Regions from separate parts of the Idiomarina sp. 017G genome, predicted to be linked through region 2. Evidence: riboswitches for the same ligand, from Rfam matches in the RefSeq annotation. Region 2 holds a riboswitch; the other holds the start of a gene.
What was found. A riboswitch is a leader RNA that binds a small molecule or an ion and turns the genes downstream of it on or off. The one in region 2 is predicted to bind thiamine pyrophosphate.

Region 1 (15,722 bases), on a different contig from region 2:
GGCGCATGCACGCCGTCATCATTACTTAATAAAATTTTCATCATCTGGATTCACCACTTAAGTCGACAATTTCATTCAATACGGTTGTTGCATAAGCACCGGACGGAAGCGTAAAGCGAAGCTCTGCGTCCTTGCCCTGCCAACTAATTTCGGGGTTTTCTACGCGCAACAAAATAGTCCGGCGAGCCGCCTCTACGCGCAGCTTTCTGAGCGCCTGTAACCAACTATCGAACGGTTGTAATAAACTTTGTTCAAAGGCGTCGGCTTCCCCTTTCACTAAGGGTTTATTTGTGCTTCCTGCTAGAGGTGCCGTTAAGTAAATATTGTTATTTGCCAGCCGCTGTTTAAGTTCGTCGTCCCATTGCTCTACGGTAAAAACCGACTGCGAGCCTTCCAGCATGACACAATCACCAGTCAAAGTTCCTTCTATACCAAACTGACGTATTCGCTCAGCTACTATCTCGTTGAATAAATAGCTGCGCAGTGCAGACAAATAAAGGCTTCGCTTGCTGCGGCTGATACGCGGAGGGCGGCTCGCCATAAGCCAGCGCTCAGCTTGTGCAACGTTATCTCCGCTGCGGCCAAAGCGCTGTTCGCCAAAATAATTTATTACGCCCTGCTCACTCACACCTTGCCAGAGGTTTTCAAGTGCCTCGCGGGAGCTGACATTAGCTAACCTGATAACGAAGCGGTTCGCACGGTGAAACCCCGTCTTTAATTTCTTGGTTCTGCGTATTACTCGCTCAACTGACATTTCTTCATCGTTTAACTCATTCCAGTTAAGCGTTTCTTTGCCGGGTAGTTGAATGGAAAACCATTGCCAGGTCACTGCCTGGCGATCTTTTAATCCGGAATAACTGACATTTCTTTCTGATACTCCGGCAAACCGGGCTATTTTTTCTGCACAAAAATTTGTATTAGCCCCGGTTTTTCTAACCCAAAGCCACTGGTGCTCACCTTCACCGTCATCAATAACATCCAACTGCTCAATAACCTGAAAATCTTCCGGCGTTTGTTTAAATTCGGCCTGCGGTCTGTCGCCTTTATGTAAACGCGGTAAATCAGCCAAAGACACTTGTGAGGGTGCCAACATTAAAATGACTCCATCAGAACCACAGCATGACAGGCAATACCCTCTTCACGCCCCACAAAGCCTAATTTTTCTGTCGTTGTCGCTTTGACATTCACATTGTCGATGCAGGTTTTTAAACACTGGGCAATGCTGGCCCGCATATCGTCAATATGTGGTGCCATTTTCGGAGCCTGAGCTACAATGGTTACGTCAATGTTACCCGTCTTAAACTCTTTTTCCTGACATAGACTTACGGCATGACTCAGCAATTCGGCACTATCCGCCCCGGCATAGCGTTCATCGGTATCAGGAAAGTGCTGGCCAATATCACCTAACGCTAAAGCGCCTAATACCGCGTCGGTGACAGCATGCAGAACAACATCTCCGTCGGAATGAGCGACAAGTCCCTGATGATGCTCAATTTCAACACCACCTAAAATCAAAGGCTTATCAGAGCCCCAACGATGAACGTCATAACCATGACCAACACGGATTTTCATGAACGATGCCCTCTTTAATTTTTATGATCATTATTGTCCGCTAATAACCAGTCGCGAACACATTCAAAATCTTCCGGGTGAGTCACTTTTAAGTTGCGGATAGAGCCAGGAATAAGCGCCGGCTGGAAACCACACCACTGCATAGCAGAAGCTTCATCAGTTAACTGAGGGTTTAATGCCCCCATATGCTCTATGGCTTGTTGTAAACGCTCTGCATTAAAAACTTGTGGTGTCTGTGCCTGCCACAACGCTTCCCGATCAACACTGGATTCTATATGGGTAACGCCGGTTTCATCATTAACAGAGATAACAGCGCGTTTTAAGGAGTCTCTTACCGGAATGGCAAGAATTGCGCCTTGAGGATCCTTTAAGCCGGTATTAATGACCGCTGTTAGTGCCGTTTTAGGTAAGCATGGGCGTGCCGCGTCATGTACCAGCACATGGGTAGCCCCTTGCGAAACAGCAACTTTAACTCCAGCCAATACGGATTCAGCGCGGCTGTTGCCGCCTGTCACAAAATGAACCTTTGTTGGCAGGCTCTTTTTAAGTTCAATAAGGTATTCAGCATTAGAGTCAGAAACCGCAACGAAAACCTGTTCAACCCGCGCATCCTTTAATACGGCTTCGATGCTGTACTCCAGCAAAGTCCGGTTAGCGACCATCAGAAACTGCTTAGGGATGTTAGCCTGCATCCGGCTTCCGCTGCCAGCTGCAGGGATCACAGCCATTAACGAATCAATCTGGCTTTGTGCGTGGCTTTCAGACTCACTCTTCATCTCGCTCACCCGCTCAGGCTATGGATTACGATCAGGTACAAGACGGAAGAAAACTTCATCCTTTTTTACCATCCCTAGTTCGTTACGGGCACGCTCCTCCAGCGCATCCTCCCCTTCGCGCAAATCTTCAATATCTGCGTAAATGAGTTGATTACGTCTTTCCAGATTTTCATTCGTATTTTTCTGATTGCTGACTTCTTGCTGCAACCGCCAATAATCCGGTAGGCTATTTTTGCCAAACCACAGACGGTATTGTAACGCAAGGAACAAGGCCAACAACACGACCAGAGTCACCCTCATGCTCAGCTCCGTTGTTTTTCCTGTTATCATTATGAAGACTATTGACGTGACTGAAAAGCCGTTTTCAGCATTATAAGACAAAAGAGGTTCATTTGGAGTATTTCGCTGCCGCAATAGTATTTTTCTTCGCAGCTTTGGTTCAGGGGGTAAGCGGTTTTGGCTCCGGTTTGTTAGCCGTCCCAATTCTGGCGCTGTGGTTCCCTATTAGCGTACTTACGCCTGCACTGTCTGTCATTAATATCGTGATTGGCGGCTGGATCTACTGGAAAAACAGAGAGGCGGCTCGCCCATCTCAGTGGAAATGGTTAATTTTTTCAGGCGTCATTGCTTCTCTGGTATCGGGATCTTTGCTGTTAAGCGTAAACGAACAGTTTATTAAACTGATTCTTGGTTTTGTCATACTGGCTGTTGCGCTCGCTTTGGCTAGCGGTAAACAACTCCCTACTGCTGAACATGCGCCCGGACATATTGCGGTAGGTACAGGCTCTGGCTTGCTCAACGGGTTAATGACATTAGGCGGGCCTCCTATTGTTTTATTTCTGGCCAATGCCCGTATCCCAAAACAACAGTTTCGCGCTACACTCAGTCTGTTTTTCTGCTGCATTGCCATGGCAAACGTCGCTAACTTCTCACGCCAGTCTATTTACGCAGAGCCCCATCTCTATCTGGTACTCGCTTTACTACCTTGTGCGCTTATAGGCGCCAGCGTGGGACAAAGACTTCAACAGCATGTATCAGAACAACGTTTTAGACAATTTACTCTGGCACTAATGATACTTTCGGGACTCAGTGTCGTATTGCAAAGTATTAAATAGTTTTAGTACTCCCGCCAACGGCTCTGGTAAAATTAAATTTATGCTTGAAACCCTGTACGCATTTTTCGATTTGGGTCAATTTTCCCAGTCCCCTATAAATGGCTCCCATAACCCGGGGTTAGTCATACTCTCCTATTGTGTCGCGCTGCTAGCTTCTTATACCGCGATACTCACACTGGAACGTGTACAAATATATCAGGCTAAGGTTGCTCGCTACAGTTGGTTAATTGTCAGCGCAGTTATCTCTGGCGTTGGTGTCTGGAGTATGCATTTTATTGGCATGCTGGCTTTTGAGCTTCACCTGCCCATGAGTCATAGCGTGTTGTTAACGCTTATTTCAGTTGTTCCTGCCATTGTCGGCAGCTTTATAGCAATGAAAATTCAAATGTCTTTGTCATCGGTGCGTGCAACACTCATCGCCGGAACTGTTTTGGGCGCCGGTATTGGCCTGATGCACTATACCGGAATGGCTGCAATGGAAATGTCAGCTCACCTTCGTTATGACCCTCTCTGGTTTGTACTTTCGGTATTTGTCGCCGTATCGTTGGGCATCATAGCTTTATTGGCATATCGCCATTATAAAAAATCGGAAAGAACCAGCTGGTTCAGGCGCAGAAGCGCACAAATTGTTGTTGCCGCCATTATTGCTCTGGCTATTTCTGGTATGCACTATACCGCCATGATAGCAGCCAATTTTTACCCTACCCGGGCACCCGATGCGGTATTCAGCGGCCATGGCAACTGGCTGGCTTACGTTGTCGGAATTGGCTCGTGCTTAACCGCTATAATGGCCATTATAGCCTCTCAGATAGACAGACGCTTGCAACAACAGCAAAAGTTAGCCCAAATGTCTGCAGAGCAACTTTATGAAGTTATTAGTGCCATAGATGACGGCTTGCTGCTATTCGACGAACACAACCGTGTTTTGTTAGCGAATCAGGCATTTACGCGACTTACCGGAGATGACCTGGAACGAATAAAAGGCAGTAAACTCAATATTGAAGACTATATTGAGCGCTCAGATAAGTTACTGGAGAATATTAAGAACTCACTAGCCCGCAGAGTTGCCTGGCAAGGTAAAGTTAATGTAAGAAAACGTTCTGGTACGACTTTCCCTGTTCGCTTAAGTATTTCAAAAGTACGCTATAACCAACAGAAAGAACGACATTTTGTAGCAACGGTCACAGACATTAGTGCAGAAGTTGAATCCAGTGAACGTATTCGTTATCTGGCTTACAACGATGCGTTAACCGGGTTAGCGAACCGCCGCTCTTTGTTGGATCATTTGCAAGATCAGCTCGCAACTTATAAAGAAGCAGGCCAAAACGGCGCGTTAATTCTCTGTGATATCGATAAATTTAAAATACTGAATAACACCCTGGGTTCGGATATGGGTGATTTACTGTTAAAACGCGTGGCAGAAAGGCTGCAAAGTTCGACGAAAGCCAACTCATTCCTGGCGCGTTTGAGCGCGAACGAATTCGCGGTCGTGCTAACCGGACTTGAGCGTGGTAATTCAGTCAATATAAAACAGCAATTGCTGACCCGAATTTATCAATTGCTGGATCAACTGCAACAGCCCTATCAGCTCAACAGCTACACGCACCTTTGCTCCTTTAGCGCAGGCGCTTCCTTGTTTGACGACAGCGAATCAAATGCTGAAACCTTAATGACCCAGTCAGGCCTGGCATTATCTCACTCAAAACGCAAAGGTACGGGAGAAGTCTCACTGTTTCGTCAGGAGTTTGCTGATGCAGTAAGTAAGCGAGTCAAACTGGAAGAGCAACTGCGTAATGCAATAAAACAGAACGAATTCGAACTTTATCTGCAACCTCAGGTAAATATTGAGTCAAAGCCCACCGGAGCTGAGGCGCTCATCCGCTGGAAACAAAGTGATGGCCGCTTTGTTTCTCCTGCTGACTTCATTCCTTTAGCCGAGGAAACCGGCTTAATTGTTCCTTTAGGGTACTGGATTACTGAGCGTGCCTGCCAAATTCTCCAGCAATGGCAACAGAGCCCTGAAAAAGCAAAGATGCAACTGTCGATTAACGTCAGTGCCAAACAGTTTCAGCAGCCCGAGTTTGTTGAGCAGGTTCAACTTCTGGTAGAGAAGTACGAGATACGGCCTCATCGGTTAAAGCTAGAGCTCACTGAGAGTTTGCTGATGGATGACATTTCCAGCGTAACCAATAAAATAAAGCAATTAAAGCGCCTTGGGATTGAGTTCGCACTGGATGACTTCGGTACGGGTTACTCGTCGCTTTCTTATCTTATGCAAATTCCGTTCGACACCCTGAAAATTGACGTATCTTTCGTACGTAACATGCTGGATAGTATGGAAAAGGCTCAAATTGTTTACACTATTATTCAGCTAGGAGAAAGCCTTAAACTGAATATTGTTGCTGAGGGAGTAGAAACCGAAGAACAGTTTAATTATTTGGCGCGACTAAATTGCGATACCTTTCAAGGTTACCTGTTCAGCAAACCCGTACCTGAGTCTGAATTTCTGGCAGATAAGACAGCCCCATAGCTTAACGTAACTGGCTGTCTTTACTTCCACGCCGGTTAAAACCCGCTTTGTTTGAGTCCTGCTTGTCGAGTTCCGCCTGACATTCCACACACAGACGAACACCAGGAATCGCTTTGCGCCTGGCCTCCGGAATAGGCTCGCCACATTCTTCGCAAAACTCCAGACTTTCCCCGCCGGTAAGTTTGCTGCGTACACGTTTTACTTCATCTTCGGTACTGGCATCAATTTGTTCCTGTACGGCACCATCGTGCGACCAGCCACCCGCCATATACAACTCCTTAGAAAAATGGAGAACACAAACAGACGCTGAGTCTGATACATTAACTATAACGTAAAAATACATTGCTATTCAGGTTTTACCTATAAGAAACGCCTATGAAACTTATTTATACCCATGAAAACAAACTATTAGTGGAAAACGCCCGTAACCTATTACAAATGGAAGGCATTGAAACAGTTATGAAAAATGAGTTTTCCAGTGGCGCCGCTGGTGATTTAGCGCCATTGGATACCTGGCCTGAATTATGGCTTGTTGATGATACTCAACTCGCTGTCGCAAAAACACTGATTGAAAATATGGAAGAACAAGCGAACGGCCCGGACTGGCGTTGCAATAATTGTCAGGAAATTAACGGAGCCGCTTTTGAAGTATGCTGGAGTTGCGGTAGCCCAGCTTAACCAAATCATACGGAACAAAAGGAGACATAAAATGAACGGAAGTGAAACTTATACAATGGCTTATTGGGGCGTACTCATTGCTCTGGTCATTTTGCTGGTTCAATGGGTTATTGCCAGCGGTCAAAAAGCGAAACAACCCGGTGCCGTTCCGGGTAAAATCGACGACTCACTGAGTCATTCATCTTTTGTGTTTCGTGCTCACCGCACGCTAATGAACTCGTTAGAAAACTATCCGCTGATGCTGGGCACAGTATTTCTGGCCTTCTTCATAGGTGTCAGCGCTTTCTGGACAGGGATATTTATCTGGATTTTCGCTATTGCTCGCTTAATTCACATGGTTCTTTACTACGCCATAGCAACGGAGAAAAACCCCAGCCCCCGCAGCTATTTCTTTATGATTGGGCTAGCAGCTAACGTTGCTTTGCTTATTTTGTGCGGTGTCACTCTGGTTTAAAAGCCGTTAAATTTTTTCTGGGCTGATCACACATCAGCCCATTCTCTTAACAGGTTATGAAACACCTTGGTCAGGCGATCAAAGTTTTCAGACTTACCGTTTGCATCAAATTCAGCTTTCAACGATTGTTCTATATCAAAGAGTAGCTCCCTGTAATTCGGCTGTTTAACCAAGCTTTGCACCCAGCCTATCATTGCCAGCCGGGAACCTTTAGTCACCGGATTAACCCGATGCAGGTAATGGCTCGGATACATAAGAATATCCCCCTGCCCAAGCCGCCAGCTCCGCTCACCACTGGCATCCTCAATAACCAGCTCTCCGCCTTCAAAATCCGATAAGGGTGACAAACCCAGCGTAAAAGAAATATCGGTTCTTACCCCGTTCATCAAGGAATCATCCATGTGAGTACCATAGTACTCTCCCTGCTGATATCGGTTTATAGTCACCCGCGCCACCTGCTTTGGCCGCATAACCGATTGCACCAGAGCGTTTTGCTGAAGCCTGTCCAGCAGCACTTGTGTAGCTGCCTCAGACTTTTTACCCGACAGTTGCTGGTTATTTTTTACATCTTTCGCTGCCCAGCCTGCGGTTTTCTTACCATCACTAAACTGCCCGGCATCAAGGCCTGCAACAATACTCTTTACCGTATCTGTATCTACGGCATTGCTAATTTGTAATATCATTATTCCACACTTCTAACTTGCGAATAGTTATCATTTCTGCAAATATACATGAGTTAACTCTCGCAAAAAAGCATACTAAGGTCTTTATATGTTTGAAAAGAAAAAAGTTTGGCTTGGCGTTGGCAGTGTTCTGGCCACCACCGTAGCAGCATCACAGGTAACAGCAGCGCCACTGACGCAACCGGGCGCGGCACCTTCCATGTTCATGGCTGCCCCTATGGCAGAAGGCGAAATGGCCGCTCCTGAAATTGATTTAAACACCAATGACACGGCGTTTCTGGCTCAGCTCGGTTTTATTCGCGGCCATTTATGGGTGGGAATGAAACTGTACGAGCAAGGCCACATTGAAATGGCTAAAACTCACATGAAACACCCAGGTGACGAGCTCTATAGTGGTCTTACTGAAGCATTTGAAGCACGCGGCTTGCCTGGGTTTGCCGAACCGTTAAATACTCTGGCGGAAAGTGTCATCAATGATAAAGATGAAGACACGGTTATGAACAACTACAAGGCTCTGCTGGACTCTATCAGCGCTAACGAGCCTATTGCTGACATGTCAGCTAAAGACGTCATACTGAGTGTTTCATCAATGCTAATGGTAGCCGCCGACGAGTACGCTATAGGCATTCAAAATGGCGAAGTCACTAATGTTCACGAATATCAAGACGCCATGGGCTTTAAAGAAATTGCGCTTGAACGCTTAAACCGTATTAATGATAAAGAAGCAGAAAAAGCTGAAGAAGCCATTAGCGAAACCCGCAAGGTCATCAGTAACCTTGAAAACCTCTGGCCTACTACTACCCCAGAAGGTGAATTTGAGGGAGATCCGAGTAAAATTTACGGTGCTGCCTCTCGTATTGAACTGGAAGCACGCAGCATTTAATACCTACCAACCTGCATTCGGCTTACTTCTTTTACACATAAAGGAGTAGGCCTGAGTTACCCCTTCATTTCACTCGCAAAAGCTCATTAAAGCAGTATTCTAAAGGCATCTTAAGTCAATTACGAAGGTGTCGTTATGAGCATTCAGTCTCTTTGCAAAATTTCAGTCATTGCCGTGTCATTAGCTGGTTTGTTTATAAGCCAGTCAGCCAACGCAGGCGAAGGCGAAAACGTTTACAAAAAATATTGTCAGGCATGTCATCAACCAAATGGCAAAGGCATGCAGGGCGTATTTCCTCCGCTGGCAGGAAATACAAATATCAAAGATAACCCCGACTACATAGCTAAGACAATTATCAATGGTAAGTCCGGCGCGCTAACCGTTAACGGAACAAATTACAACGGAGCTATGCCGCCCATGGGTTATCTGAAAGACGCCGATATCGCAACCTTAGCTAACTACATCAATACCGATCTTGCAGGCGGCAGTGAGACTATCACAGCCGAAGCCGTTGCCAGTTTGCGTTAAACCTCTTTGTTATCAGTTAAAGGAAAAATCATTATGAAAACTCTAAGCTTATCAATTATCAGTGCCTCTCTTCTGGCTGCTATGGCGTCAGCGTCAGCTCCGGTTCATGCGGAAGAGCTCAGCCTTAAGCACGACAGCGAATATGTCATTGATGGTAAAATCTTTGGATTACCAGAAGCTAAAGTCTACCGCGAAGACTACAACGGCCCGGCGGTTGTTGGCGATTATCTAACTCAGGTTCCAAACATAGCCAAGCTCGACTATGAAGGTAACAAAACTCACGATGTACGCATGGATGTGTTCTCTCAGAAAATAGAAGTAGCACCGGGAGTAACCTATTCGGCCTGGACATTCGGTGGCTCAGTACCCGGCCCGGTATTGCACGTACGTGAAGGTGACCGTGTCATTTTCAAAATGAAAAACCGCTCTGACGAAGAAGTGACTATTACTAAGCCAGTTAAAAATGGTGCTCCGTTCATTCAGCAACTGCAGGCCAACGGTTATCAGAATAACCAGCCAGTCGTTAACCCAATGCCCCACTCTATGGACTTTCATAGTGGCACAGTAGCAGCGGAAGACAAATGGCGTACCATTTCTCCGGGTGAAACTATTGAGTTCGAATGGATAGCCAACTACGCGGGTACTTATATGTATCACTGTGGTACTTCCAGCGTACTCATGCACACAGCTATGGGCCAATACGGCGCCGTTGTGGTATCTCCTAAAGATGGCTACCCAACTGACAAAGACGTTGATAAAGAATTCGTTCTGGTTCAGTCAGAGCACTATTTGGAAGAAGCCTCAGAAGGTAACTACATCTATAACCACGGTGCAGCTTTAGACCGCCAGCCAAGTCATGTGACCTTTAACGGACATGTTGCAGCACTTAGCGACAACCCTTTACGTGCGAACGAAGGTGATCGTGTGCGCTTACATGTGTTAAACGCAGGTCCATCAGGCACTTCCAGCTTCCACGTAATTGGTGCGATTTTCGACCGCGTCTGGTACGAAGGTGACCCGCGTAACGAATGGTATGGCATGCAAACCGTGCTGCTGGGTGCCAGTAACAGCGCAACCATTGAATTTATTGTTCCGGAAGAAGGCATCTATAAGTTGGTCGATCACGAATTTGCTGATGCAGAACGCGGTGCAGCTGGTGCGTTAGTCGCTGGCCCTCGTAAAGAGAAATAAGGGGAAACTTATGGTTAAGTGGCTTGGAGTTGCAGGTGTTTTATTGTCACCCTTAGTGCTCGCCGATCCAGTTCTGATCAATGGTGGTACTTTCGAACCTCCGGTCTTACTGGACAAAGAGCGCCTCAGTATAGAAATGGAAAGTTTCATGCTGGACGCAACCCCTGTCACTAACCAAGAGTTTCTGGAATTTGTCATTGAACAACCTCAGTGGCAGCGAGACAACATCGCTGCCCTATTCCATGATGGAAATTACCTGAAGCATTGGGATGATAATACTGAATTTGCTAAAGGCAAAGACAACGAACCAGTCACTTATGTGTCCTGGTTTGCCGCACGCGAATACTGCTCCGCACAAGGTGGCCGTTTGCCTGGTCTTAACGAGTGGGAGTATGCGTCGGTCAAATATCGCCAACAGCAGAACATCAGCGACGATGATTATGCCCGTAACCTGTTTGCCTGGTACAGCCAGCCACACAGTGCGAAACAACAAACCGTCGACCCAAATGCTGACCAATTGATGCACATGCACGACCGTGTCAATGAATGGGTAGACGACTATCAATTATTATTAACCAACGGCGATGACGTCGATTTGCTCTCCGGCTCATGTGGCGACGGAGCGCGCTTTATGTCGAGTTTTAGTAACGCCAATTACGCCACATTTTTCCGTTATCAGTCACGCAGTGATTACGCCCCGCAAAGTGCGACCAGCACTATGGGTTTTCGTTGCGCATACGACCTGGAGAACGACCATGAATAAATTGCTAAAATTGACAGCCCTGGCCTCTTTGATCTTTGTTGTCCAGTCTTTTGCGCAGGATCACTCGCATCACAATATGCACAAGAATCAGACAGCTAACGACCACAGCAATCATACGGCAATGAACGCAGCAGAGGTCTCTCACTCCGAGTCGGTATACCAGATAGATGCTACCTGGAACACGCATAAGAATAGCCAACTCAAGCTTTCAGAACTTGAAGGTCATCCCGTTATTCTTTCCATGATTTATGGCAGTTGCACCACCGCCTGCCCAGTGTTGGTTCATGACGTAAAACGCTTATACAGCAAGCTGGACGAAGACACTAAACAGCAAGTTAAGCTCGTTATGGTGAGTTTTGACACCGATCGCGATACACCCGAGGCACTCGCTGACTATGTTAAGCAGTATCAACTTAACAACGACAACTGGCTGTTTCTGAACGGTTCGGAGCAGGATATCAGAACCTTAGCTACAGTACTTGGCGTGAGGTATCGACAGCGTCCGGACGGTGATTTTGATCACAGCAATTTGATCACTATTCTCGATAAACAAGGGCTTATTGTTGAACGCATAGAAGGCCTAAGCCAGCCAATGGAGAAGCCAGCTAACGTTGTCGCTAAACTGGTTAACGATTAACAGCGGTTGCATTCGCTCTAAGATTTTGTTCCACTAAAAAGGAATCTTGTCGGAGTGCCGGTAGCTTTCTTAATGAAGTTACCGGCTGAGACCGCAATTGCGGGATCCGTTGAACCTGATCAGGCTAATACCTGCGAAGGGAACAAGAGAGCATCAGCATGACACGACCGTTGTTTCTGCGCTGATGTTCCTTTCAACACTCCTGACAAGCATCTCTAACATCAACAAAATGAGAGAATGCTATGTCAACTGCACCATCGAATAACCGTTTAAACCGCCAACAGGCTGAATCTTTTTTATCATCGCTATCCGGGCATTATTACCCTAATTCCAGCCGTGAATTTCTGTCCGGTAACAACGATATCCAGGTACCCTTTCGTCGCATTCACCTTAGCGAAACCCTGCACCAGCCCACACCGGGCGTGAAGTTACCACCGAACGAGCCGGTGGACGTGTATGATACGTCCAGCGTCTACGGTGACCCGGAAGCTGCAATTGACGTAAAAGTGGGTTTGAAAAAGGTTCGTGAGAACTGGATTCAGCAACGCCACAGCAAGAACCAAGAAGACAATCACGGTATTACTCAACTGGCCTACGCCCGGCGCGGCATCGTTACGCCCGAGATGGAGTTCATTGCACTGCGCGAGAATATGGGGCGGGAGCACCTTGAAAACCCCATAACGTCGGAATTTGTGCGCGACGAAGTCGCCAGTGGACGCGCGATTATTCCCGTTAATACCCACCACCCCGAATCAGAACCAATGATTATTGGCCGCAACTTTTTGGTTAAAGTGAATGCCAACATTGGAAACTCATCGGTCAGTTCGTCTATTGAAGAAGAAGTCGAAAAGCTGGTTTGGGCAACTCGCTGGGGCGCTGATACCGTGATGGACTTATCTACCGGCCGTAATATTCACCAAACCCGGGAATGGATCTTACGCAACAGTCCAGTGCCTATTGGTACTGTGCCTATTTATCAGGCTTTAGAACGGGTCAATGGCGTTGCTGAGGATCTGAGCTGGCCAGTATTTAAAGACGTACTGCTGGAACAGGCTGAGCAAGGTGTGGACTATTTTACGATTCACGCCGGCGTACTGCACGACTTCATTAAACTGACTGCAAAGCGAGTTACCGGCATAGTCTCCCGTGGCGGTTCGATAATGGCGAAATGGTGCATGGCGCACCAGCAAGAAAGTTTTCTTTATCAGCACTTCCGCGATATCTGCAAAATTTGTGCGAAATATGATGTGTCGCTGTCTTTAGGTGACGGCCTGCGCCCCGGTTCCATTGCCGACGCCAACGATGAAGCTCAGTTCGCAGAACTTCGGGTACTAGGCGAGCTGACTCAAATTGCCTGGGAGTACGATGTACAGGTGATGATAGAAGGCCCCGGCCATGTGCCCATGCATAAAATTCAGGAAAACATGGATGAGCAGTTAAAGCACTGTCACGGCGCGCCGTTCTACACCTTAGGGCCGCTAACCACCGATATAGCCCCCGGTTACGACCACATTACCTCAGGTATTGGTGCTGCCATGATTGGAGCATTTGGCTGCGCCATGCTCTGCTATGTTACCCCGAAGGAACACTTAGGCTTGCCTAACAAGGAAGATGTAAAACAGGGGATGATCGCTTACAAAATAGCGGCTCATGCGGCCGATTTAGCCAAAGGACACCCAGGTGCACAGGCGAGGGATGACGCTATGTCAAAAGCCCGCTTCGAATTCCGCTGGGACGATCAATTTAACCTGGCGTTGGACCCGGTTACCGCTCGCAGCTATCACGATGAAACACTGCCTCAGGATTCGAACAAAACCGCGCAGTTTTGCTCCATGTGCGGTCCTAAGTTCTGCTCCATGAAAATTTCTCACGAGGTACGTCAGTACAACCCGGACACTCGCATTGATGTAAAAGTGAAAGACGCGGCGACCGAAGGAGCAGAATGATGTCGGTACCTGTCGTATGGACCATCGCAGGTTCTGACAGCGGCGGTGGCGCAGGCATTCAGGCGGACTTGCACACGTTCCGTAGTCTGAACGTGCATGGCTGCAGTGTCATAAGCACAATTACCGCCCAAAACTCTGTTGCAACCACCGGGTTATTCCCGTTAGCTGCTGACGCCGTTCGTCAGCAGTTGGAATGCCTGCAACAGGACATGCCGCCTGCTGCGATAAAAATTGGGTTGCTTAGTAATGTGCAACAGCTTCAGTGTGTGGCTGACTTTTTAAAGCAATGGTCTGATCCCCTTCCCCAGCCTTTCGTGGTCTGGGATCCGGTGGTTGTCAGCACTCAGCAGGATCGCCTGTCGGAGCTCAAGCCTCAACATTGCGCGGAGTTATTCCCGCTGGTTGATATTATGACACCGAATTTGGATGAACTCAGTTGGTTGAGCGGATTAGAGGTTACTGATGAGGACTCAATGTATCGCGCTGCAGAACAACTCTTTCAGGCCGGACTGTCCCGAATTCTGGTAACAGGCACCGATTTTGGTCGCGCCGATGAAATCTCTGACTATTACCTTAGCTCCGATGGACATACCCAGTACATTCAGCAGAAGTTGAGAACAAAACACAGCCACGGAACAGGCTGCACCTTGTCTTCAGCCATTGCCGCGGCGTTAGCACATGACTATCCACTTGAGGATGCCATAACAGTCGCTAATGCCTACGTGCATCAGGGCCTGATTGAGGCGAAAGGTATAGGCAGAGGACCAGGCCCTGTTGCTCATACACACTGGCCACAGCAAATTGACCATTTTCCAAAGATTAATACGCCGGAGTTGCCCTGTGTTGACCTCCAGTTTCCCAGTCTAGACCAGGAACCCGGATTGTATCCGGTAGTGGATTCTTACGAGTGGATAGAAAAGCTCTTAAAACTGGGCATTAAGACACTGCAACTGCGTATTAAAGATCCTGATGCTCCTCAGTTGGAAACCGCTATTAAAAAAAGCATTCAGCTGGCAGAGAAATATTCAGCGCAGTTGTTTATTAATGACCACTGGCAACTGGCTATTAAGCACAACGCTTATGGCGTGCATTTAGGTCAGGAAGACTTAACCGAGGCTAACCTTCACGCTATTCAGCAAGCAGGGTTGAGGTTGGGCATTTCCACTCACAGCTACACCGAGTTATTAATTGCTCAAGCGTACAAGCCATCTTACATCGCGTTAGGTCATATTTTCCCAACTCAAACCAAGACTATGCCATCCAAACCGCAAGGGCTGCAGCGACTACGCCGCTATGCCGCGTTATTAGCGCCAACGAACATACCGACAGTCGCTATTGGGGGCATTTCTTTAGAGCGCGTAGCTCCCGTAACAGCTACTGGCGTAAACGGAATAGCGGTTGTTAGCGCGATTACTGCTGCCAGAAACGTAGAGCAGGCTGTTCATCAGCTACTAACGGAGATGGAAGCTGAACTCGAGGTTAAAGAAAAGAACGAGGTTGCTCATGCTGAGTAACGAACAACTTCTGCGTTACAGCAGCAACATACTGATGAAAGAAATTGGCGAAACCGGACAACAGCGTTTGCTCAAAAGTCATGTGCTGATTATTGGCTTGGGTGGTCTCGGTTGTCCTGCCAGCCAATATCTGGCGTCATCGGGCGTTGGGCAAATCACACTGGTCGATCACGACACAATAAGTCTCAGCAACTTACAGCGCCAAACACTCTATTCCAGCGACGATATTGGTTTGTCCAAGGCGTGGCAAGCTGGTCATTCTTTGTCGCGGTTAAACCCGGACATTCGTATCACCGCTATTGAAGAAAAGGCCTATGAAGGCAATCTGGACGCGCTCGCCGAACAAGCCGATTTAGTCCTCGACTGCACCGACAATCGCGAGACCCGGTACCTGATCAACCAAAGCTGCTACCGCCTGAACACCCCGCTCATTTCTGCTGCGGCGCGCGGCT
Region 2 (15,722 bases):
ATTGCAATTGAACTGGCACGCCTGCAGGACAAAGTTCCTCCTTTCGATGGTCATGCCGCACAGCGTATTATCGAAAAGTCCTTAGGCTTGCAGAGCATCCATGACTGTTTTGCAGATTTTGACACAACGCCTTTAGCGTCAGCGTCAATTGCTCAGGTGCACACCGGGAAACTGAAGACCAGAGACGGTGAGCTAACGGATATTGTCATAAAAGTTATTCGCCCGGATATTCGCGAGACCATTAATGCGGATTTAGAATTGATGGAAACCCTGGCTTCGGTAGCTGCACACCATTTGCCCGACGGGCGGCGTTTAAAACCTAAAGAAGTGGTTAAAGAGTATCGCAAAACCCTGCTGGATGAGCTGGACTTAATGCGCGAAGCCGGTAACGCGATACAGCTGAAGCGCAACTTTGAAAACTCCGACATGTTATACATTCCGGTGGTTTACAGCGACTACAGCCGCCACAACGTGATGGTAATGGAACGCATTGATGGCATTCCGGTGAGTGATATTGCCACCCTGAAAGCCCGCGGCGTAGATATGAAAAAACTGGCTGAGCGGGGTGTTGAAGTCTTTTTCACTCAGGTATTCCGCGACAGTTTTTTCCATGCCGATATGCACCCTGGCAACATTTTTGTGGCGAAAGATGACCCATTGAATCCGCGCTACATTGGTATTGATTTTGGTATTGTCGGAACTCTGAACCGCGACGACAAACGTTATTTAGCTGAAAACTTTTTGGCATTTTTTAACCGCGATTACCGCAAAGTTGCGGAGCTGCATGTTGATTCAGGCTGGGTACCCAAACACACCAATATTGAAGAGTTTGAGTCTGCCATAAGAACGGTTTGTGAACCTATTTTTGAGAAGCCGTTGGCGGAAATTTCATTCGGGCATGTGCTGATTAACTTATTTAATACGGCGCGACGCTTTGAGATGGAAGTTCAGCCGCAGCTGGTATTACTGCAGAAAACCCTGTTGTACATTGAAGGTTTGGGGCGTCAGTTGTACCCGGAGCTGGATTTATGGAAAACGGCAAAACCCTTCCTTGAACGCTGGATGAAGGAACAGCTGGGCTGGCGGGCGATTGTGCGGTCGGTAAAAGAGAACGCGCCGTACTGGGCGGAAAAACTGCCGGAAATGCCAATGATGTTGTATGAAAACCTTCGTCAACAACATAATATTGATGAGCGCGAGCGAGAGTTACGTAAGCAGCAGTTATTAACACAAAGACAAGCATCGACGTCGCTGTTCTGGACTGTGTTAACCGGCAGCGGCTTAATTTGTACGACTCTGCTCTGGAACCAGACTGAGCTTTCAGAAGTGACGATTGGAGCGGGTATTGTCACTGTACTGCTGGGCCTTATGGCCTGGCGCACTCGCCCGAAAACAAAGAATAGTGAATTTGTTTAACTTAAACGGTAGGAAATAACATGGGTGTATCACCTTGGCAGTTACTCATCTTGTTGGTCATTGTTGTATTGCTGTTTGGCACCAAGCGTCTGCGTAGCCTGGGTTCAGACTTAGGTAATGCGGTAAAAGGCTTTAAAAAGTCTATGGGCGACGAAGATGACAGCAAAGATAAAGACGACTCTTTGCAGCACAAAGAAGAACATGACGATAAGTCCAATTCGGATAAATCCGGGAAATCTTAAATGTTCGATATTGGTTTCTGGGAGTTATTGCTGATTGTGATAGTCGGCTTGCTGGTGCTTGGTCCCGAGCGCCTGCCTTCGGCTATTCGTGGCTTTCAGAGAACCTTGTCGAGTATTAAGCAGTACTCTCAAAAAGTACAGAATGAGCTTGACCATGAACTGCGTATTAAAGAGCTGCACGAACATTTGAAACAAGCTGAGAGTCAGGACCTTGAAAATTTAAGTCCGGAACTGCAACGCTCGCTAGTCGAATTAAGAAGTGCGGCAGAAGAGGTTCAGCGACCCTATTCTAAGCCAGATTCCGAACCCAAAGAAAAACCCGGAACCGATGTGGGTAAAGGTAATGAGTGACTCCCCTTTATTAAATCATTTGCTGGAGCTCAGAAGCCGACTATTACGCTCGGTATTGGTTATTCTGGTTGTGTTCGCTGCGCTCGCTTACTTTGCCAATGATATTTATCATTTTGTCGCCCAGCCCCTGCTGATGAACATGCCGGTTGGTTCGCAAATGATCGCCACAGACGTTGCGGCGCCGTTCTTTACCCCTTTTAAATTAACTTTGGTCGTGGCTCTGGCTCTTACCGTCCCTTATTTACTGTGGCAAATATGGGGCTTTATAGCGCCGGGCTTGTATGGTCGAGAGAAGCGCTTAGTAATTCCGCTTTTGGCTACCAGCACTTTGCTGTTTTATGCCGGTATTGCCTTTGCCTATTTTGTGGTTCTGCCTCTTGCCATGGCATTTTTCAGCAGTGCAGCGCCGGAGGGGGTCACGGTTGCCACCGACATCTCCCGTTATCTGGACTTTATTCTGGCTATTTTTGTTGCTTTTGGTATTGCCTTTGAAACGCCGGTTGCCATTATGCTGTTGATCTGGACCGGTACCTGTACCCGTGAGTCACTGGCTAAAAAACGGCCTTACATTATTGTTGGTGCGTTTGCTATTGGTATGTTGCTAACCCCACCCGATGTTATTTCCCAAACGTTATTGGCAATACCTATGTGGTTGTTGTTTGAGTTAGGCTTACAAGTTAGCCGTTGGTATACACCCACCCAGCAGGAAGACGACGATGTGGTTTGATGCCGGAGTGAATTTAACCAACAAAAGGTTGTTGAGCGATCTGGACGGGGTTATGGCTCGTGCAGAGCAGGACAATGTGAAAAAGCAGCTGATTATATCGACCTCTATTGAAGAGGCTGAGCAAGCCGTTAAATTGTGTCAGCAGTTTCCTGAGAAGTTGCTGATGACCGTGGGTATTCACCCACACGACGCCGGCGAGGCGCCAGCAAATTACAAAGAGCAGTTACGGGAATTGGCCGGGTTGCCTTATGTTGTGGCTATTGGCGAATGTGGTCTGGATTTCAACCGGAACTTTTCTCCCCGCGATGTTCAGGAAGAAGTATTCGTTGCTCAAATTGAGCTGGCTAACGAGCTAAGCCTTCCGCTGTATTTGCACGAACGCGATGCAATCGACCTTCAAATAGAGCTGTTAAACCAGTATTGTAATGACTCAACACCCTGCTTAACTCATTGCTTTACCGGTGGCGTTGAAGCTCTGAACCGTTATGCCGAGCGAGGCCATTGGTTTGGCATTACCGGTTGGGTATGTGATGAGCGACGTAACCAGGAACTGGTGTCAGCTTTGCCGTATTTGCCTCTGAACAGGTTGGTACTTGAAACGGATGCACCGTTTTTATTACCGCGGGGGCTGAAGCCGCGTCCTAAAATGAATGAGCCTGCGCTTTTACCAGTAGTTGGAGAAGCTCTGGCTCATTATCTTGACGTGTCGGTAAAGCATTTAGCCGAGCTGACCTATGCTAATACGGAACGGTTTTTCGGGCTGGGAGAGAACAGTGACTAAAACTTCCGGAGTAAGTGCACTGCTGTGGCTATTTTTAGCTCTAGTGGCTCTGCTTTTTTCTGCATCCGCTGCGGCAGCGCAAATACTTCCTGAGAGCCAGTCAGAACTGTCAATTGAATACACTAACAGTCAGCAAAAGCTGGACTTAGAAACCGCAAAAAGCTTACCTCCAACTGACTGGCGTAAGCTGGATACAGACCGGGCCTCCTTTGGTTACACCACGGATGAATATTGGTTTCGCTTTAAACTCGAGGCTAAGCCTTACGACCGTATTCTGCATATTGCCTACCCTTTGCTCGATGAGCTGACCATTTATATCATGAGTCCGGAAGGGGTAAGAACTTATCGAATGGGTGACACTTTGCCTTTCGACGAGCGTCCAATACCAACGTCAGAATTTGCGGTTCCTTTACCCAACGACATCGGCGGTGAAATCTATATCAAGACCAATACGCAAAGTTCAATGCGTTTGCCTATTGCCGTGCGTACCGAAGTTGGTTTTTTTGAGACACAAATGAATCGTCGTATTGCCGAAGGAATTTACTTTGGCGTACTGCTTTGTATGGCGGTTTATAACCTTTTCGGTTTTATTGCATCGCGCGAGCCCGAATTTGGTGTGTATTCGCTTTACACGTTATTTTTTGCCGGATTGATGCTGTCATTAGAGGGGCTTGGCTTTCATTATTTATGGCCTGACTCTCTGTATTTGCAGGATAAGGGAATTCCTATATTTGGTAGTCTAACCTTTCTGACCGCTGCCTTGTTTGCTTATCAGCTCCTTGAACTAAAACGTTATCGATACACTTGGGGCAGAGGGTTAATGGTGATGGCATTCCTTGCTGGTTTGAGTCTGCTAATTGCTATTTTTGCCAACTATCGAGTTAGCATTCATGTGTTGTTGAGTTTAGCTGTACCTGGTTGTTTATTCCTGCTGGTTGTGGGCGTATATATGTGGCGTAAGGGTTTTGTTTACGCCCGCATTTTCACCTTAGCCTGGTGTAGCTTGCTCGTTTCTGTAGTTGTGAATTCTCTCGGGTATCTGGGCATCATCGACAGCATGTTCATTCAGCGTCATGCCATTATGATAGGTTCAGGTATTGAAATTCTGCTGTTGTCCTGGGTTCTGGCCGTACGCTACAGCGAGCAACGTAAAGAGCGGCTGCAGGCCGAGCAACGTCATAACCGCGAGCTGGAAGAAAGTGTTGATGAACGTACGTTCGAGCTACAAGTTGCTCTGCGCGAGCTCCAGGACGTTAACACAGAGCTGGAACAGAAGAATACGGAAGATCCGTTGACCGGTTTGTATAACCGCCGTTATTTCCAACAGCATCTGGAACGTGAACTGCGGCGCACATTACGCCGCGAGTTACCGCTTGCATTACTGATGGTCGACGTCGACCATTTTAAACCAGTTAACGATACCTATGGTCATCTTGCCGGAGACCAGATTCTGCAGCAGTTGGCAAAATTGATGCAGCAGCACGCTAAACGAGCCGCTGATATTGTCTGCCGTTATGGTGGTGAAGAGTTTGCCATTATTTTGCCGGAAACCGACCTTCAGGAGGCTGAAGCTTTTGCCAGTCAGTTACTGGAAAAGGTTCGTAATACCGAATTTAAAACCGATGCTGGTTTGCTTAAGATCACGCTGAGTATTGGTGTGATCTCCACTAGCGTACGTATTTTTGATAATGTAGATGAGCTTTTTAAAGCCGCCGACGACGCGCTATATGCGGCTAAACATGAAGGCCGTGACAGATTAGCGGTGCAGTAATCAATCAGGAGTCAAGAATGACAAATCAGGGTGCTTTCCCGGGCAGACGCCTAAGACGTTTACGCCGCCATGACTTTAGCCGCCGGCTGGTGGCAGAAAACCAATTAAGCGTGGACGATTTAATTTACCCTATGTTTGTTCTCGAAGGTGAGAATCAGCGTGAGCAGGTCAGTTCAATGCCCGGCGTTGACCGTGTGAGCATTGACCTGTTGTTGCAAGAGTGCGCTCGGTTGGTTGAGTTAGGTATTCCTATGGTCGCTTTATTCCCGGTGACTCCTGCTTCGGCTAAGTCGGAGATGGCTGAGGCGGCTTATGACGATAACGGTCTGGCTCAGCGTGCAGTCAAAGCCATAAAAGCTGACTTTCCGGAGCTAGGAGTAATGACCGATGTTGCTTTGGATCCTTTTACCATCCATGGTCAGGACGGCATTCTTGATAACAGCGGGTATGTAGTCAATGACATTACCACTGAGGTTCTGGTAAAGCAGGCGGTGTCTCACGCGCGTGCCGGAGTAGATGTTGTGGCTCCGTCGGACATGATGGACGGGCGTATTGGCGCTATTCGTTCAGCACTGGAAGCCGAAGGCTTTATCAACACTCAAATTATGGCGTATTCGGCTAAATATGCCAGCGCGTTTTACGGCCCATTCCGCGACGCGGTCGGCTCTGCCGGCAATCTGAAGGGAGCTGACAAAAAGACCTATCAGATGGACCCGGCTAATTCAGACGAAGCTCTGCAGGAAATTGCACTGGATATTCAGGAGGGCGCTGACATGGTGATGGTGAAGCCGGGCATGCCTTATTTAGACATTGTGCGCCGTGCAAAAGATACCTTTGGCGTGCCGACTTTTGCGTACCAGGTCAGTGGTGAATACGCCATGCTCCAGGCGGCCATTAAAAATGGCTGGCTGGGTCAGGACGTTATTGAAGAAAGTTTGCTGGGTTTCAAGCGGGCAGGTGCTGACGGCATTCTTACCTACTTTGCAAAATCGGTAGCTGAACGTCTGGCAACGAAGAAAGGCTAAGCTGTTATTTCATTGGCAAGTTGCGCGAGTAGCCCCTCGCGTAACGCGCCTGTAGTCACCTCAAAATCGTCCACACTAAGTGCTTTCAGTGCCGCCAAAAGTATAGTGATTCCGCCCATTAGAACAGTGCGGCGGTCATCACGTAATCCGGCAAAATTCAGACACTCAACTTGCCCCTGCCGGATACAACGCTGAATCAGTTCACTTAACCAGATTTGAGTAAGCCCCGGTTGTTTCTCTGCCGCCGCTATTTCAGTAAGTGCACGAAAAGTACCTGAGGCGCCAAGAACTCGTAGCCATCCATGCTGCTGATAATCAGCGATGTAGGGCCTAATAAGTTTGGTAGCGGCCTGAATGGCCAGCTCTACATTATCCGGGTTAATTTCTCCACCTTTAAAGAAACGGTTTTGAAACACCACACAGCCCATATCCAGACTATGAAGCACATTGGCCTGAGTTCCATTACCGGCTACAACCTCAGTACTGGCACCACCAATATCAATAACCAGAACTTTATCCCGGCATTGTGACGCACTACAAACCCCGGCATAAATAAATTCAGCTTCACTCTCTCCGGTAATAACTTCAATGGGGAAGCCTAATGTCGACTCAAAGCGTGCAAGAAGTTCTTTCTGATTACTGGCTTTGCGCAGCGCCGCAGTTGCTACCGCTTTTACTGCAAAAGGCTGGAAGCGCTTAAGCTCTTCGGCAAACAGAGTAAGGCAATCTATGCCACGGGAAATGGCAGCGTCGTCTATGCTGTCATTGTCGTTCAAGCCGTCGGCTAAACGAACTTTCTGCTTATGCTGGGAAAGAATCCGGGGTTTAGGAAAGAACCCCGTCATTGAAACTTCTGCCATCAACAGGTGAAAACTGTTGGATCCCATGTCGATGGCAGCAAGTTTGCGCTTTTTGGCTGGCATATTATGACGCGTTGCGCGGAGGTCCCGAGCGACGGCCGCGAGGTTTGCCCTTGCCTCCGCCTGAGTTATGACGACGACGGCGCTGAATTGGACGCGGACGTCGTAAATCAGAAAGCAAAGCATCGCCATCGTATTTGGTGACCGGAATGGTGTGACCAATATAGTCTTCAATAGCCGGTAAGTTGTATACGTACTCTTCGCACGCCAGGCTTATTGCAGCGCCACTGGCGCCTGCGCGACCTGTGCGGCCTATACGGTGAACATAGTCTTCGCAGTCATCCGGTAAGTCGAAATTATATACATGGGTTACTTCAGGAATGTGCAGACCACGTGCTGCGACATCGGTAGCAACTAAAAAGTCGAGCTTTCCTTCGGCAAAGTCTTCCAAAATGCGTAAACGCTTTTTCTGCGGAACATCACCGGTTAACAGACCCGCACGGTGCTCGTTCGCGACCAGCCAGCCATGCACTTTCTCGCAACCGTGCTTGGTGTTGGCGAAAACAATGGCTTTATCCGGCCAGTCTTCTTCTATTAATGTCAGTAGCAACGGAAACTTTTCGGGTTTAGAAGGATAAAACAGTTCTTCAGTTACCCGTGTGGCCGTTTTTTGTAACGGTTCTACTTCGAGCTTGGTCGGTGCATTCATGTGTTCGTACGCCAGTTCCTGCACACGATAAGACAAGGTTGCAGAGAACAGCAGATTCAGACGTTTGGATGGATCCGGCATTTTCTGTAACAGGTAACGAATGTCATCAATAAAGCCCAGATCGAACATGCGGTCGGCTTCGTCCAGCACCACAACTTCAATATCTTTAAGGCTAAATAGATCCTGCTTATAAAAGTCTATAAGACGACCCGTGGTGCCGACCAGTATGTCTGGTTGTGCAGCCAGTTGTTCTTTTTGACCTTCGTAGCCTTCGCCGCCGTAAATTACGCCCATTTTCAAACCGCAATGCTCAATGAGGGCATCCGCGTCGTGAGCTATCTGAATAGCGAGCTCCCGAGTCGGTGCCATAATCAGCGCGCGTGGGCCCGATTCGGTTTTTTCGGACGATTCGTTCTGCATTAAGCGGTTGAAAGTAGCCAGCAGAAATGCCAAGGTTTTGCCTGTACCTGTCTGAGCCTGACCAGCAACATCGCGGTTAGACAGAGCAACGGGCAGACTTAACGCCTGAATTGGAGTACAATACTCAAATCCGGCACTGGATATTGCTTGCTGGATTTTGGGGTGAAGCGCCAAATCAGCAAAGCGAGTTTCTGTAAGATGTTTTTTAGTCATAAGTTATAAGCATATCAGTTTGCGCTTGTATTCAAAAACAGAAATAATACTATTCTAATATTTCCACGCGAAGAAAGTAGCGGAGAGTACCATGAGTGACGTAATAGTTCAGCTAAGTGATGACAGTTTTGATGCTGATGTCATAAATTCCGATAAACCCGTATTAGTCGACTTTTGGGCTGAGTGGTGTGGACCATGTAAAATGGTAGCGCCTATTCTTGATGACATTGCCAGCGAGTACGCTGATAAATTAGTTATTGGTAAGCTGAACGTCGACCATAATGAACAAACTCCACCTAAGTACAATATTCGTGGCATTCCAACGTTATTGTTGTTTAAAGGCGGCGAAGTTGTCGGAACGAAAGTGGGCGCATTATCACGTGCTCAATTGACTGAGTTTTTAGACCAGCATATTTAATGATTGTCAAAAAACGGCGTGTTATGCGCCGTTTTTGTTGAGAAAACTGGACGAATCGCTTTTTTGGTGATAACTTCTGCTCATTAACTGTTCATACGGGTTCACCAACTCCACCGGTTAACCTGTTTTTAAATGAAACGTCTGTTTCTGGTTTCGCACTTCGCGAATTCCGAATGTTCCAATTGTTTTACTTTCTAGAGTCAAATTAAAAAAGGCTTTGTGTTCAATCGATAACTCGAAAACCCTCCTATGAATCTAACAGAACTTAAAGATAAACCCGTAAACGAGCTGGTTCAGCTCGCGGACTCAATGGGCCTTGAGAATATGGCCCGCCTACGTAAGCAAGACATCATTTTTGCTATCTTAAAAGCTCACGCTAAAAGCGGTGAAGACATTCACGGCGGTGGTGTGCTGGAAATTTTGCAGGATGGCTTTGGCTTCTTGCGTTCAGCCGACTCGTCTTACCTGGCTGGCCCGGACGACATTTACGTCTCGCCAAGCCAAATTCGTCGCTTTAACCTGCGTACGGGTGACACAATTGGCGGGAAAATTCGCCCACCGAAAGACAGCGAACGTTATTTTGCCCTGCTGAAAATTCGCGAAGTTAACTTCGACAAGCCTGAAAACTCCCGCAATAAAATCTTATTTGAAAACTTAACGCCGCTACACGCGGAAGAGCGTTTTCACTTAGAACGCGGCAATGGCAGTAAAGAAGATATCACTGCGCGGGTACTGGACTTATCAGCGCCAATAGGTAAAGGCCAGCGTGGTCTTATTGTTGCGCCACCAAAAGCGGGTAAAACCTTACTATTGCAGAATATTGCAACTTCTATTGCGGCGAATCACCCTGATGCTGAACTGATTGTTCTGTTGATTGATGAGCGTCCGGAAGAAGTCACCGAAATGCACCGTCTTGTACATGGCGAAGTGGTTGCTTCAACCTTTGATGAACCTGCCAGCCGTCACGTTCAGGTGGCCGAAATGGTTATTGAAAAAGCCAAGCGCCTGGTTGAGCACAAAAAAGACGTAGTGATTTTGCTGGACTCAATTACTCGCCTTGCCCGTGCTTATAACACCGTTATTCCAAGCTCCGGTAAAGTGTTAACCGGTGGTGTGGATGCTAACGCATTGCACAAACCTAAGCGTTTCTTTGGAGCTGCGCGTAATGTAGAAGAAGGCGGTAGTTTAACCATTATTGCAACCGCGCTTATTGATACCGGCTCGAAAATGGATGAAGTCATCTACGAAGAGTTTAAAGGTACCGGTAACATGGAGCTGCATCTGAACCGTAAGTTGGCTGAACGCCGTGTGTTCCCTGCCATCGACTTCAACCGTTCAGGTACGCGTCGCGAAGAGTTGCTGACTACGCCGGACGAGCTGCAAAAAATGTGGATCCTGCGCAAAATCATGCATCCAATGGGCGAAGTTGAGGCCATGGAATTCCTGATTGACCGTCTGCAGATGACCAAAACCAATGACGAATTCTTCGAATCGATGAAACGTCAACGCAACAGTTAAGTGGCGTATGAAATATCAAGATCTGCGTGACTTTATCGCGCTCCTCGAGGAGCGCGGTGAACTTAAGCGCATCCAACAAGAGATCGATCCCTACCTCGAAATTACCGAAATATCAGACCGTACGTTAAAAGCACAAGGCCCGGCCTTATTGTTTGAAAACGTGAAAGGCCATGATATGCCTGTATTGGCTAATTTGTTTGGCACACCCGACCGCGTGGCTTTAGGCATGGGTCAGGAGTCAGTAACCGCTTTACGGGATGTGGGCAAATTGCTGGCCTTTTTAAAAGAGCCTGAGCCTCCTAAAGGCTTTCGCGACGCGTTGAATTTACTGCCTAAGTACAAAAAAGTGCTGAGTATGTCGCCAAAAAGCATTAAAAAGGCACCGTGCCAGCAAGTGGTTATGAGCGGCGACGACGTTGACTTAACCAAGCTGCCTATTCAGCACTGCTGGCCGGGCGACGTTGCGCCTTTGGTGACCTGGGGTCTTACGGTAACTCGTGGTCCGCATAAAGAACGCCAGAACTTAGGCATTTACCGCCAGCAACTCTTAGGTCCTAATAAACTGATCATGCGTTGGTTATCACACCGCGGTGGTGCGTTGGACTTTCAAGAGTGGTGCCAGCAGCATCCGGGCGAGAAGTTCCCGGTGTCAGTTGCTTTGGGGGCTGATCCTGCCACTATTTTGGGTGCAGTAACCCCAGTACCGGACAGTTTATCGGAATACGCTTTTGCCGGTTTGTTGCGTGACAGCAAAACCGAAGTAACGCAGTGCCTCAGTAATGACTTACAAGTACCGGCGCACGCTGAAATTATTCTGGAAGGTTACATAGAGCCGGGCGAAATGGCACCGGAAGGGCCTTATGGCGACCATACTGGTTACTATAACGAAGTGGATGAGTTTCCGGTGTTTACTGTGACTCATGTTACCCACCGCAAAGACCCTATTTACCACAGCACTTATACCGGACGTCCACCGGACGAACCGGCTGTGCTGGGTGTTGCTTTAAATGAAGTTTTTATTCCGTTGCTGCAGAAACAATTTCCTGAAATTGTCGATTTTTATTTGCCACCGGAAGGCTGTTCGTACCGTTTGGCCGTAGTCACTATGAAGAAGCAGTACCCCGGTCACGCGAAGCGTGTGATGATGGGTGTCTGGTCTTTCTTGCGTCAGTTTATGTACACCAAGTTCGTGATTGTGTGTGACGACGACGTGAATGCGCGTGACTGGAAAGATGTTATCTGGGCTATAACAACCCGGATGGATCCGGCACGTGATACGACCCTGGTCGAAAATACACCGATTGATTATCTCGATTTTGCTTCACCAGTTTCCGGACTGGGCTCTAAGATGGGAATGGACGCCACCAATAAATGGCCGGGTGAAACCGATCGTGAGTGGGGCGAGCCTATTGTCATGAGCGACGAGGTAAAACAGCGTATTGACGAGCTGTGGGACGAACTGAATATTATGGAGTCGTGAATGAGTCAACAAATGACCTGTAAAGCTGAAATTTCGCGCCAGTTGGCGGATGCTGTGTGGGAAGTGCGTATACAACTGCCGCAGCCGGTTGAGTTTAAAGCAGGCCAGTACCTTATGGTGGTGATGGGCGAACGCGATAAGCGACCGTTCAGTATTGCGTCGTGCCCGTCCAATAAAAGTGAGTGGTTACTTCATGTTGGCGCTACGCCGGACAACAGCTATGCAATGGAAGTGTTAGATAAAGTGCGTGCCGACGGGGAACTAGAAATTGATGCGCCGGACGGTATTGCGTTTTACCGTCAGGAAAACGCTAAACCGGCAGTGTTAATTGCCGGTGGCACCGGTTTTTCTTACACCTATTCTATCTTGCAGCAACACTTACGTGTGTCGCCAGAGAGGCCATTAACGCTTTATTGGGGCGCAAAAAGTTTAAGCGACCTGTATTTGCATGACGAACTGGAACGCTTAGCAAGCCAGTACGAGCACTTTGATTACCACCCGGTAGTCGAAGATGCGGATGACTACTGGGCTTATTCTATTGGTTTAGTGCACCATGCGGTTATGGCCCGTGAGCAAAGTCTGCCTGAGTGTGAAATTTACATGGCTGGCCGTTTCGAAATGATACGCGTTATTCGCGACGACTTTGTCGCTAAAGACGTACCGTTAGAAAACCTTTACGGCGACGCTCTGTCCTTTATTTAATTGCACTGAAAGTAAATTTGTTTAACTAACAAGCTGCGTTATACTGACGCCGCTTTACCAAGGGGTGCCGGCAACGGCTGAGATGCATTAGCGAACCCTTAAAACCTGATCCGGTTAATACTGGCGTAGGGATGGTAGAAAACCCGTCTAATACAGCCTTACCGGATCGTTTCTGACTTTGTTTTGAGGAAATGATCCATGAAAATAATCAATTCATACTTAGCAGCCAGCATTGCCGCGGCGTTATCCAGTGTTCCCGCTTTTGCCTTTGCAGCAGAGGACACACAAGATACAAAAGACATTGAAATTATTGAAGTGAGTGGTGACTTTCACCGCCGCACCTTAAATGAAACCACCAGCAGCGTTTCTATTATTGATAAAGATGCGATGCAACAGCGTCACTCACAGCATTTACAAGACACTCTGAACAGTTTGGCCAACGTGAATTTCTCTGGTGGCACTTCCACGGCTCGGTTTATTCAAATTCGTGGTATTGGCGAGCGCTCTCAGTTTGTTGATCCTGTAACGCCCTCGGTCGGTTTGATAATTGATGGTATTGATTACAGCGGATTAGGCAGTGCCGCATCGCTTTTCGATATTGATCACGTGGAAGTGTTTCGCGGTCCGCAAAGCGGACGTTTTGGCGTGAACGCTATGGCCGGTTTATTGTTGCTGGACAGCACCGCACCGAGCAGCGACTTTAACGGCCAGTTTCAGCTATCAGCAGGCAACTATTCCGAAGCCATGGGCGGCCTTGCTATGGGCGGAAACCTAGGGCTGTTAGGTAACGCCCGCTTCTCGGTCAGCCAGTTTCAGCAAGACGGTTACATTGAAAATACCTATCTTGAGCGTGATGACACGGAACAGCGCGACGAACTCACTGCGCGCTTCAAGCTGGATACAGAGCTCAGTAAAGACTGGTTGCTGCAAACGGTTCTGCACTATAACGATGTCGACAATGGCTACGATGCGTTTAGTCTCGACAACACCCGCGAAACTTTGTCCGATGAACCGGGTTTTGACCGCTTAGAAAGTCAGGCATTGCGCTTGCAGCTCAGTTACCTGGGTTTTGACAACAGCCGTCTGGAAATGTCTGTTAACTACCTGGATGCAGACACCGGCTACGCTTACGACGAAGACTGGACCTATGAAGGTATCGCTCCGGGCTGGGAATACTCAGCTTTTGACGCGTACTTCCGCGACCGTGACGACAAAACCGCCGAAGTTCGCTGGGTATCCGACGAGCCCGAAAGCCTGTTTGGTATTGATAGCGAATGGGTTTTAGGTTTGTACTATTACGACAAATCGGTTCAGCTGACACGTGACTATTTTAACTGGGACTTAGGCCAGCCAAGCATTTTCAACAGCGACTATGATAGCAATCACGTTGCTATTTATGGTGAGCTAACTCAGCATTGGAGTGACCGGGTTAGTACTATAACTGGCTTGCGGGTAGAACGTTACGACAATGACTACCTCGACAGTCGCGGTATTACCGCTGAACCTGAAGACACCATGGTGGGTGGTAATTTCAGTGTCCGCTATCAGGCGTCTGACGACAGTTACCTGTACGCGACTCTGGCGCGCGGATACAAAGCCGGTGGCGTTAATGGTGAAGCTTTAGGAAAAGCTGAAGATCAGGGTCTGGAAGAATTAGAAAACTACTTGTTAGACCGCTCAACCTTTGCTCCGGAAACGCTCTGGAGTACCGAGTTTGGCGTAAAAGGCAGCAGTGCCGATGGGCGTTTAACCTCAAGAGTCAGCGCATTTTACCATTGGCGTGACGATGTGCAGCTCAAGGGCTGGGTAAACCGAGACCAGTCATTTGTGGGTTACATTGAGAACGCCGCTGAAGGCACAGGTTACGGTCTGGAAGCGGAAATTCGCAACCAGTTTACGGATTGGTTGGCGGTTTTCGCTTCGGCCAGCTGGTTAAAAACCGAAATTGAAGGTTTTGTTACCGAAGACGGCACCGATATGACCGGGCGGGAGCAAGCGCAAGCGCCTAATTACCAGTTGAATATTGGCTTTGAGGGTTGGTTAGGCGAGAACTTCCAGTGGGTGATTCAGGCCGACGCGAAAGACGAGTTCTACTTCTCTGACTCGCATAACCAAAAAGCGGACAGCATGGCAGTGTTGCACCTTGCGCTAAACTATCATTATCAGGATTGGCACTTTAGCTTATGGGGTCGTAATTTAACGGATGAAGACTACGAAACTCGCGGTTTTTACTTTGGTAATGACCCTCGTAAGGAGTATGTGCCGGAAACTTACGTCCAATACGGTGAACCGCGTCGCTTTGGTATCACTGTCAGAAAATCGTTTTAAGGGAGCTTAATATGCAAGTTTCAGTAGAAATGTCGCTGTATCCACTGGCTGAAAATTACCTGGATACCATTAAAGATTTTATTGAGCGTTTAAATCAGCATTCAGAACTAACGGTTCTGACCAACACCATGAGTACGCAAGTATTTGGTGAAATGCAGGACGTTATGCGCATTATGGGTGAAGAAATGGAGCTGCTTTTCCAGAATGTGCCGTCGAATGTTCTGGTTTGTAAGTTTATTAACAAAGACTTAAGGCCGGATAATGCCTGAGTCTTTGCTCGAATCCTGGCTTGAGCAGTTGATGGTCAGTTCCCCCTGGGAGCTGACGGCTTTAGTCATGGCTTTGGGGTATTTAGTTCTGGCGGCGCATCAGCGCCAGTGGTGCTGGGCTGCGGCGGCGGTCAGCTGTACTATATACGCTGTCTTGTTCTGGCAAGGTAAGTTGTATATGGAGTCTTTGCTGCAAACAATCTACATTGCGTTGGCAGGCTATGGTTGGTGGCAATGGCAGCGTCAGCAAAGCGCAGCAAAGGAGAGTCCTGATGGCGCGAAATACCCGTTTCGTTGGCACCTGCTGCAATGGGCGTGGTTGGTTCCTCTGGCTGCAGGCATTGCTTATTTACTCTCGGTTTATACCGACGCAGACGCAGTATGGCTCGATACTTACACCACAATATTCAGTTTGCTGGCCACCTGGCTGGTTACCAAAAAAGCGTATGAAACCTGGTGGTACTGGCTGGTTATCGACAGTGTTTACGTTTA

Region 1: linked by a shared signal. The riboswitch ahead of thiC (phosphomethylpyrimidine synthase ThiC) and the one ahead of DEU30_RS11665 (TonB-dependent receptor) in region 2 are both predicted to bind thiamine pyrophosphate.

The regions. Positions count from the first base shown of each region.
Region 1 covers NZ_SNWT01000001.1:437,407-453,128, reverse strand. Annotated here, with positions in the region: gene surE (5'/3'-nucleotidase SurE) at 1-44, opposite strand, end outside; gene DEU30_RS02245 (tRNA pseudouridine(13) synthase TruD) at 41-1,093, opposite strand; gene ispF (2-C-methyl-D-erythritol 2,4-cyclodiphosphate synthase) at 1,093-1,572, opposite strand; gene ispD (2-C-methyl-D-erythritol 4-phosphate cytidylyltransferase) at 1,587-2,348, opposite strand; gene ftsB (cell division protein FtsB) at 2,367-2,648, opposite strand; gene DEU30_RS02225 (sulfite exporter TauE/SafE family protein) at 2,741-3,463, shown strand; gene DEU30_RS02220 (EAL domain-containing protein) at 3,504-5,993, shown strand; gene DEU30_RS02215 (DksA/TraR family C4-type zinc finger protein) at 5,995-6,261, opposite strand; gene DEU30_RS02210 (DUF2007 domain-containing protein) at 6,369-6,671, shown strand; gene DEU30_RS02205 (MAPEG family protein) at 6,703-7,125, shown strand; gene DEU30_RS02200 (Fe2+-dependent dioxygenase) at 7,152-7,808, opposite strand; gene DEU30_RS02195 (hypothetical protein) at 7,897-8,691, shown strand; partial or broken gene DEU30_RS02190 (cytochrome c) at 8,911-9,219, shown strand; gene DEU30_RS02185 (multicopper oxidase domain-containing protein) at 9,253-10,410, shown strand; gene DEU30_RS02180 (formylglycine-generating enzyme family protein) at 10,421-11,173, shown strand; gene DEU30_RS02175 (SCO family protein) at 11,166-11,810, shown strand; TPP riboswitch at 11,851-11,969, shown strand; gene thiC (phosphomethylpyrimidine synthase ThiC) at 12,053-13,756, shown strand; gene thiE (thiamine phosphate synthase) at 13,753-15,270, shown strand; gene DEU30_RS02160 (HesA/MoeB/ThiF family protein) at 15,260-15,722, shown strand, end outside.
Region 2 covers NZ_SNWT01000009.1:94,960-110,681, forward strand. Annotated here, with positions in the region: gene ubiB (ubiquinone biosynthesis regulatory protein kinase UbiB) at 1-1,416, shown strand, start outside; gene tatA (twin-arginine translocase TatA/TatE family subunit) at 1,437-1,658, shown strand; gene tatB (Sec-independent protein translocase protein TatB) at 1,659-2,009, shown strand; gene tatC (twin-arginine translocase subunit TatC) at 2,002-2,736, shown strand; gene DEU30_RS11620 (TatD family hydrolase) at 2,726-3,517, shown strand; gene DEU30_RS11625 (diguanylate cyclase) at 3,510-5,288, shown strand; gene hemB (porphobilinogen synthase) at 5,306-6,313, shown strand; gene DEU30_RS11635 (Ppx/GppA family phosphatase) at 6,310-7,236, opposite strand; gene rhlB (ATP-dependent RNA helicase RhlB) at 7,238-8,515, opposite strand; gene trxA (thioredoxin TrxA) at 8,607-8,933, shown strand; gene rho (transcription termination factor Rho) at 9,183-10,451, shown strand; gene ubiD (4-hydroxy-3-polyprenylbenzoate decarboxylase) at 10,459-11,931, shown strand; gene fre (NAD(P)H-flavin reductase) at 11,932-12,633, shown strand; TPP riboswitch at 12,684-12,782, shown strand; gene DEU30_RS11665 (TonB-dependent receptor) at 12,832-14,961, shown strand; gene DEU30_RS11670 (YkoF family thiamine/hydroxymethylpyrimidine-binding protein) at 14,973-15,230, shown strand; gene pnuC (nicotinamide riboside transporter PnuC) at 15,223-15,722, shown strand, end outside.